2 regions of the Rhizobium sp. ZPR4 genome follow, and region 1 is predicted to be linked to the other one. Evidence: riboswitches for the same ligand, from Rfam matches in the RefSeq annotation. Region 1 holds a riboswitch; the other holds the start of a gene.
The links. A riboswitch is a leader RNA that binds a small molecule or an ion and turns the genes downstream of it on or off. The one in region 1 is predicted to bind cobalamin.
Positions count from the first base shown of each region.

Region 2: it holds a riboswitch for cobalamin, as region 1 does, so the genes downstream of both, ABOK31_RS21930 (ABC transporter substrate-binding protein) here and ABOK31_RS08875 (DUF1636 domain-containing protein) in region 1, are expected to answer to the same signal.

Region 1 covers NZ_CP157967.1:1,801,969-1,806,250, reverse strand. Annotated here, with positions in the region: gene ABOK31_RS08880 (FAD/NAD(P)-binding protein) at 1-1,321, shown strand, start outside; cobalamin riboswitch at 1,518-1,735, shown strand; gene ABOK31_RS08875 (DUF1636 domain-containing protein) at 1,843-2,256, shown strand; gene ABOK31_RS08870 (ABC transporter ATP-binding protein) at 2,266-3,045, shown strand; gene ABOK31_RS08865 (ABC transporter substrate-binding protein) at 3,066-4,025, shown strand; gene ABOK31_RS08860 (iron ABC transporter permease) at 4,089-4,282, shown strand, end outside.
Region 2 covers NZ_CP157968.1:511,547-515,828, forward strand. Annotated here, with positions in the region: gene ABOK31_RS21925 (iron ABC transporter permease) at 1-952, opposite strand, end outside; gene ABOK31_RS21930 (ABC transporter substrate-binding protein) at 956-1,972, opposite strand; cobalamin riboswitch at 2,136-2,391, opposite strand; gene ABOK31_RS21935 (diguanylate cyclase) at 2,472-3,566, opposite strand; gene ABOK31_RS21940 (hypothetical protein) at 4,153-4,282, shown strand, end outside.

The sequences.
Region 1 (4,282 bases):
CATGATGATGGCGATCGCGCTGATGAAGACGGTTCGCTTTCCCTTCCATCTGCAGCTTTTCGATCCCAATTCCACCGTCAGCGGCGGACAGGCGCTCGCCTCCGGGCATAGCAGCGAAATTCTCAATAGCCGTGTTCGCGATCTTTCCGTTTCCGCTGGAGATCCCGACGATTTCAATCAATGGCTTTGCGGCAATGCGCCTTTCCGCAGCGCCGTCCCCGCCGCCATACCCGGTTTTTTGCAGATCTTCGTGCCGAAGAGCATTTTCAGCGACTACGTCTATCAGCGCTTTTCGGAGGCCTTCTCATCTCGGCGGGATGTGGCGGTGCAGGTCAGCAGCGAGACGGTCTTCGGGCTTCGGCGCGTTCGTGGCGGCCGCTTCGTGGTGGAAAGCGACGGTGCCGCCAATGCGCCTTTCGACATGGTGGTGCTGGCGACAGGCTACGGCATTGCAGATCACGAATTCCAGGCCAGCGATCTCGTGACCGTGCCGACGACGGTGCGGGCGCGCCGTCTCGTGTCGCGACCGCACACGATCTTGCTTGGGAGCGGCCTGCGTGTCGTCGACCGGCTGCTGCAGATGCGTGAAAGCGGCTATGCGGGGCAGATCACCATCGTTTCGCGGCGAGGCTTCCTGCCGCAGAGCCATACGCGTAACAATGCTGATCCGGTTTTTCCTGCCGATGAGATGCCCGGTAAGCTAAGCGAGATCGTCCGCTTCGTCCGCACGGCTTGCGGCGAGGCGGAGGCGAGCGGTCAGAGCTGGCAATCCGTCATGAACGGCTTGCGCAAGCACGCGCGCTCGCTTTGGCGATCCCTGCCGGCGGGGCAGAAGCAGCAGTTCAACCGACATTTGCGGGCGCTCTATGACAGCCATCGCAATCGGTTGCCCGAGGCGCTGCATGTGCGTCTCAATCAGGAGCTTGCCGAGGGCAACACGCTGCTGCGGCGCGGCCATTTTATTCGCCGAACGCCGACAGGACTGGTTTTGAGGCCGGCTGGTCGGCAGGAGACCGAGCAGCTCTATGCCGACGATGTAATTGACTGTCGGTGTCAGGCGCCGGATCTGAATGTGCCCTTGCTGCGCAGTCTCATCGATGCCGGCCTTGCGGTGCCGGACGAGCTCGGCCTCGGTCTCGCCGTGGAGGCGACAGGCTCGCTAGAGGTCAATGGGCGCACGACGGAGGGGCTTTTTGCGATTGGTCCCCTGGGACTTGGAAGTCTCCCTGACATCGATCTGGTGCCTGAGATCGTCACGCAAGCCTATGCGGCGGCAGAGGGCGTCGCGTCGCGTTTCCATCCGCAGTGCAAGGCGGTCTAACAACCCAGTGGTTTTTTCATTCCGGATCGTGATTGCGGTGCCTCTGCACACGCATATCGCAGTTTTGGCCTCGAGGCGGAAATAGTAGCTTGTTATTTGTTATGTAATAACGTAACCAATAACGGAAGCCTAAGCTAAACCTCCAGGACAAATGAAAGCGCATATGACATCGCCGTTGCCCGCATCCGCTTTCTATGAGATGAATACCGCAGATGGTGCTGCTTTCGGATCGATCCCGACGGCGGCTGAAAAGGGAACACGGTGCGGACTACCCATCAGGGGCCAAAACCGTGGCTGCCCCCGCAACTGTAAGCGGAGAGCGCGTTCGCAATATGCCACTGGCTTTAAGCCGGGAAGGCGCGAACGAGTTGTGACCCGCGAGCCAGGAGACCTGCCATCGACGATATCAACCGCAACGGACGGGGTGTTCCGATGGAAAATCAGTGGTTGGGCGAGGGCGCCGTTGCGTCCGCTGGCCCTATCTTGACTTTGCCTCCGGTGAAATCTCCGGGAGGCATCTCATGGACAAAGCAAAAGAGGCGACGCACCGGATTACCGTGTGCACGAACTGCCGTCATGTCGGCAAACCATGCCGGCCGGGCCTCGATCTCCTGACGCATTTGCAGGCGGCCATTTCTCAGGCCGGCGCCGCTCTCTCGGACGATTTCAGCCTTGAAGGCAGCGTCTGCATGGCTGGCTGCGAGCGGCCCTGCACGGTCGCCTTCCAGGCGACGGCAAAGGCGACGTACCTCTTCGGTGACATCGAGGATGCGAGCGATATCGGTGCGCTCGTTTCCTTCGCGAAGCTCTATCGGGATCGTCCCGATGGGTTGACCCGCGAAGGCGAACGCCCGACCGCGCTTGGAGGCAAGACGCTCGCGCGCATACCCGCTGCCGTCGTGTCAGCCGAACGCCAGCCAGTCGTATTGCAATAGGAGCCGGTCATGTCCGAACGAAACGCGCGACTGGATGCGGACGGCATCACCTGGGGGCCGCAGAAGAGCACGCCGATCATCAGCGGTATCACCCTATCCGTCGAAGCCGGCGCCCGACTGGCCATTATCGGTCCGAACGGAGCTGGCAAGTCGACCTTGCTGCGATGCCTCTATCGCGGTCTGAAGCCGCAACGAGGTTTGGTGCGTCTCGACGGCACCGATCTTTGGTCCATCGGTCCGCGGGAGGTGGCGCAGCGCATCGCTGTCGTGCCACAGGAGACACCGGGCGATTTTCCCTTCAGTGTGCGGGACGTTGTGCTGATGGGACGTATTCCGCATCGCAAGGGCATGGCGCGCTGGAGCGATCGCGATCATGAAGTCACGACCACGGCGCTTGCGCGGCTGGAGCTGGAACCTTTGGCGTTGCGACAGTTCGCGTCGCTCTCCGGCGGCGAAAAGCAACGGGCGCTGATTGCCCGCGCTTTGGCGCAGGAGCCGGAGCTCATCATCCTCGACGAACCCACAAATCACCTCGACATCCGCCACCAGCTCGAGATTCTCGAACTGCTGCAGGGGCTTGGGCCGACGATCATCACGACGCTGCACGACATCAATCTCGCGGCAGACTTTGCGACCCATGTCGCGGTTCTGGATTGCGGGCGGCTGACGGGACATGGCGAGCCGGCCACAGTCCTGACCGTGGAGCACGTATCAAAAGCATTCCGTGTCGGCACCCGCCTGCATCGGGCTGACAATGGCCCGCAGCGATTTTCCTTTTCCCTTCGATAGTTCGATCATTGGAGTTGTTCATGTTTCCTCGCATGTATTTGTCTGCCACCGCGTTGCTGGTCGGAGTTTTGTTCGCAGGCGCGACGCTTGCCGAGCCCGTCACGGTGCGCAGCTGCAATCGGGATGTAACTTTCGACAAAGCGCCGGAGCGCGCCGTTTCCAACGACGTCAATCTTACGGAAATGATGCTGGCGCTGAAGCTGCAGGACCGCATGGTCGGCTATACCGGCATTTCCGGCTGGAAGACGCTGGACGAAAAGCTGCGTGATGGCGTGAAGGAACTGCCGGAGCTGTCACCGAAATATCCGAGCAAGGAGGTGCTGCTCGGCGCCAACGCGGATTTCTTTTTTGCCGGCTGGAACTACGGCATGAAGGTCGGTGGCGAGGTGACGCCGGAGACACTCGCGCCTTTCGGTATCAAGGTCTACGAACTTACCGAATCCTGCATCTTCGTCATGCAGAAGAACAAGCCGACCATGGACGACATGTTCGTCGACCTCCTCAATCTCGGCAGGATCTTCCGCGTCGAGGATAGGGCGGAGGCGCTGGTTGCCGGCTATCACAAGCAGCTTGGGGAAATCCAGGCGAAGATCGGTCATGTCGACAAGCCGATCAGCGTCTTCGTCTATGATTCCGGTGAGGAGAAGCCGTTCACCTCGGGGCGCTACGGCATTCCGACCGCCTTGATCGAAGCAGCCGGCGGCGTCAACGTGATGGACGATGTCGAGAAGAGCTGGACGGAGGTATCCTGGGAACCGGTCATCGAGAAAAACCCGGAAGTGATCGTCATCGTCGACTACGGCCAGGTGACCGCCGCCCAGAAGATCGCCTTCCTCAAGGGTAACCCGGCCTTCAGGAATATCGAGGCCGTGAAGAATGATCGTTTCGTCGTGCTGCCTTATGTCGAAGCGACGCCGGGGCCGCGCAATATCGAGGCCGTTGCCACCCTGGCCAAGGCCTTTCACCCGGGCGCCATGTAATCGTCTGCAATGTCGATCCATCCAGTCGATCATTGGATGGATTCTCTTCCTCAAGATTCAAGCATGCGCCTCAACCTCTCCATTCTCATCCCCTTGCTCGCCATAGGCTTCATCCTGTCGATTGCCGCCGGGGTGTCGCTCGGCTCGGCATCCATTCCGTTCTCTACCGTCTGGTCGATCGTCGGCAACAAGCTGCACGCGGGTAGCTTTCCGGTCACATGGTCCAGTGGGCAGGAAAGCATTGTCTGGGACGTCCG
Region 2 (4,282 bases), on a different replicon from region 1:
GCTGGGGAATGATGATTCTTGAAATGATATCCGCACCGACCATGAAAATGGCGCCGGCCAGAGCTGCTGCCGGCAGCAGCCGATCATGGCTTGGCCCGACCACGAAGCGGGCGGCATGCGGAATGACAAGCCCGACGAAGCCGATCGAACCGACGATGCTGACGACGGCTGCGGTCATGAAGGCCGTCACGCCGAGCAGGACGATCTGCGCGCGTCTGACCGCAATGCCGAGTGAGGCGGCCGCATCGGTACCGAAGATGAAGGCATCGAGCACGCGCACATGCGCCATGCAGACGACAAAGCCGATGATGGCGACCGGCCCAGAAAGATAGACGTCCGGCCAGCGCACACCGCTCAAGGAGCCGAGCAGCCAGAACATGACGCCCCTTGCCTGCTCGGCATTGGCCGAGGTGGTGACGATGTAGGAGGTGAGCGCGTTGAAAAGCTGCGAACCGGCAACACCGCAAAGAATGATGCGCTCGCTCGTGCCGCCGACACCGGCGGCCAACAGGCCGACGAAGAGGAAGGCGACGGCCGCACCGATGAAAGCGCCGCCGGAAAGCCCCAGAATGCCGTAGCCGAGCCCGAGGATCATGATGCAGACCGCTCCGGTCGAAGCCCCCGCCGAAATGCCGAGCACATAGGGTTCGGCAAGCGGATTGCGCAGCAAGGCCTGCAGGATCACACCGCTCAGCGCCAGCGCCGCGCCGGTGCTGGCGGCGACCAGCGCCCGGCTCAGCCGATAATCCCAGACGATGCCCTGATGGATACGGCTAAGCTCGAAACTCGTTCCGAACATCCGGTTCGAGACCGCCTTGGCGGTGGTCGACAGCGGGATGGAAATCTCGCCGATCGACACCGCAAGGCTGATCATGAACGCCAGGATCATGATGGCAGCCAGGGCGAGCGCCAGAAGCGCCCACCATGACCGACGTTCCGCAACGAGACTCATATCTTACTGCGCCAGGCCGAAGGACTTGATGCCCTTGGCCAGGATTTCGATGCCGTCGATGGTGCGGATGGTCGGGTTCATCGACTGCGCATCCATCATGACGAAATGCTTGTTCCTGACGGCATCGAGCTGGCTGGTGACCGGATCCTTCTTGAGGAAATCGACTTTGACCTTCGGATCATCGGCGGCATAGCGGCGGCGGTCCATGGTGGCGATCACGATCACGGCCGGATTTGCCTGCGCGATGGTCTCCCAGCCGACGAGCGGCCATTCTTCCTCGGTCGTCACGACGTTCTTGGCGCCGATCGTCTTCAGGATATAGGCCGGCGCGCTGTTCTTGCCGGCGATAAAGGCATCGCCGCTGACTTCCTTGCTGGAAAACCAGAAGACAATCGGCAGATCCTTGGACTTTGCGCCTGAAATCGAGGCGACAGCATCCGCTTCGCGCTTCTTCAGGGCCGCGATCAAGGCATCGCCGCGATCTTTCACATCGAAGATCTCCGCGAGTTCGTCGATCTCCTGATAGACCAGGTCCATCGTGAACAGTTCCTTGCGCACGCCGTCGCCGCCATCGGTGTTGACCTTGGCGACGCAATCCGTCGGCGCGATATAGGTGTTGATGCCGAGTTCGGAAAACTGCTCGCGCTTGCCGACGGAGCCCTGTGCGCCGACATGCCACTCGAATTCGGCGGCGACGAGATCCGGTTCCTTGCCAACAACGGATTCGAAGCTCGGATCATTATCGGCAAGCCGCGGGATCTTGCTGTTCGCCTCGGCATATTGCGGCAGCACCGGGCCGACCCAGACGGCGGTGCCGGCGATCTTGTCGGCCAGACCGAGCGAGAGCAGGATTTCGGTCATGCCCTGGCCGATCGAAACGATCCTGGCCGGCAGCTTCTGGAAAGTGACCTTCTGGCCGCAATTATTGATGGTGAGCGGATATTGTGTGGCGGCGAAACTGGAGGCGGCAAACCCGGTCAGCCCAAGTGCAAATGTAATAGTCGTCAAAAAATGGCGCATGAAAGATCTCGATCGGAGAGGGAAACTGGGCGGTGTCAGCACGATCGCGCTGAGAAAGACCGCCGCCGGTTGCGAGGATCCCAATCAAGGCCGATAGAGGTCGGATAATATCGAAGGCTCAGGTCAATCATTCTCTGTCCTTTCCGGGCATCCCCGCCCGGCTGATTGGATCGTGATCGACGGCAGGTCTCCTGGCTTGCGGATCTCTGACGATCATCCGCCTTCCCGCAAGCTTGCTTGCAGTGGCATGGCTTTAAGCCTCGGGAGATAACTTAAAAAAGGTCACTCCCGGATGATCGGCAATCCGCTTACATTTGCGGGGGCAGCCACGGTCTAGGTCCCTCTTGGGTCTTCCTCACCGTGTTCCCTATTAATCCCCGCGGAGTCTTCCTTGGGGAACCGTCGCGTTCAGTTATTCCGGACAGGGCCTTCTCGTCAAGAACGCTTGGATGGCAAAAAGAAAGAGAGCATCATGCTCATCGCCGAAGGCAGGGCGCGGCTAGGCGGCCTCGGCCAGCTCAACCCGATTTCTTCCGCTCGCCTTCGCCCGATAGAGCGCCTTATCGGCGGCCTCGAGCACATGCTTGAAATCCGTGGTCGGCTCAAGGGAGCAGGCGATGCCGATGCTGACAGTGACGTGAACGGCTTCCTGCTCGAACATCAGGGTCGTGCCCTCGATATCCCTGCGAATTTTCTCCGCGACGGCAGCTGCGGCCCTCGTATCCGTGTTCGGCAGCAGCACCACGATCTCCTCGCCGCCATAACGGGCGGCGATATCGGTCTTGCGCACGGTTTGCCGGATCACATCAGCCACTCGTGCCAGGACGGTGTCGCCGAAGGAATGCCCCCAGCTATCGTTGATCTTCTTGAAGTGATCGATATCGAGCATGATGATCGAGAAAGGAATGCGGCGCATGCCCGCTTCCTTGCTGCATCGATCGCCTTCGCGCTGCAATACGCGGCGGTTGGGCAGTCTTGTCAGCGGGTCGAGGCTCGCTTCATTCTCCAGCGCGCGTTGGATACCGATGCGATATTGCTCCCGCTGCAGCAGATCCGATAGCAGCATGACACCGAGTATATTGACGGTCGTCACCGGAAGTGTCGCCGAGAGGAGAAGAGCGCGCGCAACCGCCCATGGCAGAAAGAAGAGAACCACGAGGGATGAGCAGGTCGCCAGACCGAACAGGGCCGATCGTCTCCAGCCCGTGCCGGTCCATTGCCGCGGCAGGAGGCTGAGCACATAGCCCGCGATCGCAACGATCACGATACCGGCAACGCCGCCCACCGCACCCATACCGCCGACCAGAAACCGAAACAGAGCCATCATCGCTGCAGCGACAATGGTTCCCAGAAGGCCACCATAGATCGGCGCAAGGACAAGGAGGATCGAGCGGCCATCCTGAATAACGCCCGGCATCCATTGTATCGGATCGCCCATGGACAGGATGCCGACCAGCCCGAACAGCAACCCGATGGCCACGGATTTCAGAGCGCCGCGTTCGACGATCCGGATGACCCAGGAATAAGCATAGACGATGATCGCCACCTGGCCGAGGACGCGTATCAGCGAAACCAAATGTGTTTCAATTTCCATTGCTGTTCCCAGTCCTCGCAACGAACCGCAACGAATGACCTGTACCGGCATAGTCGAAGTCGGTGTGGGATACCATGCGATCTCCACAAAATGGTTTACCAAGCCTCTCACTGATCGGCAGTGTGACAATAATGTTCGGGCGGGAACTGGAAGTGAGGGTCATCGTCGCAATCGAATTTCTGAAGCAATATATCTCAATATCGCTGCGTCCGGGATCTGTAGTTCAGGCCAGATGCAGTCATGCGTCCTTTAGAGATCTTAGACCATCGGGGGAAACGAACTATGAAAGCCGACGGATCGAGACGTCGACGGCACCGGGCAGAAGGCGAGTTATCAAAGCTGCTCATGATCGCCTTTCTGCCGAGCACAACCCACGGATCCGAATGATCAGCCCTATCTGGCGCCCTGCGCCGAACGATCAAGAGCTCTCCGCCAATTTGGCGTTCGCCGAGACGCGTCGACCGCGCGTCCTTGACTAGTACCGGCTTCCGCAAACCTCGGCACGGCACGAATTGACGCATTGCGCTTGCAATGGGCCTATCCTATGACTGCAACCTCATCCGCGAATGCGGTGGTGGGGACAAGAATGCGGAAGACCATTTCGCGTACAGGACAGTGGAGCGCGCGCATTCTTTGCGCCGTTGCGTTGTTGCTTGTCGGCTTCGCCCATCAGCCTGTCGTCGCAACAGCGGATGAGATATCCCCGATCGAGCTTG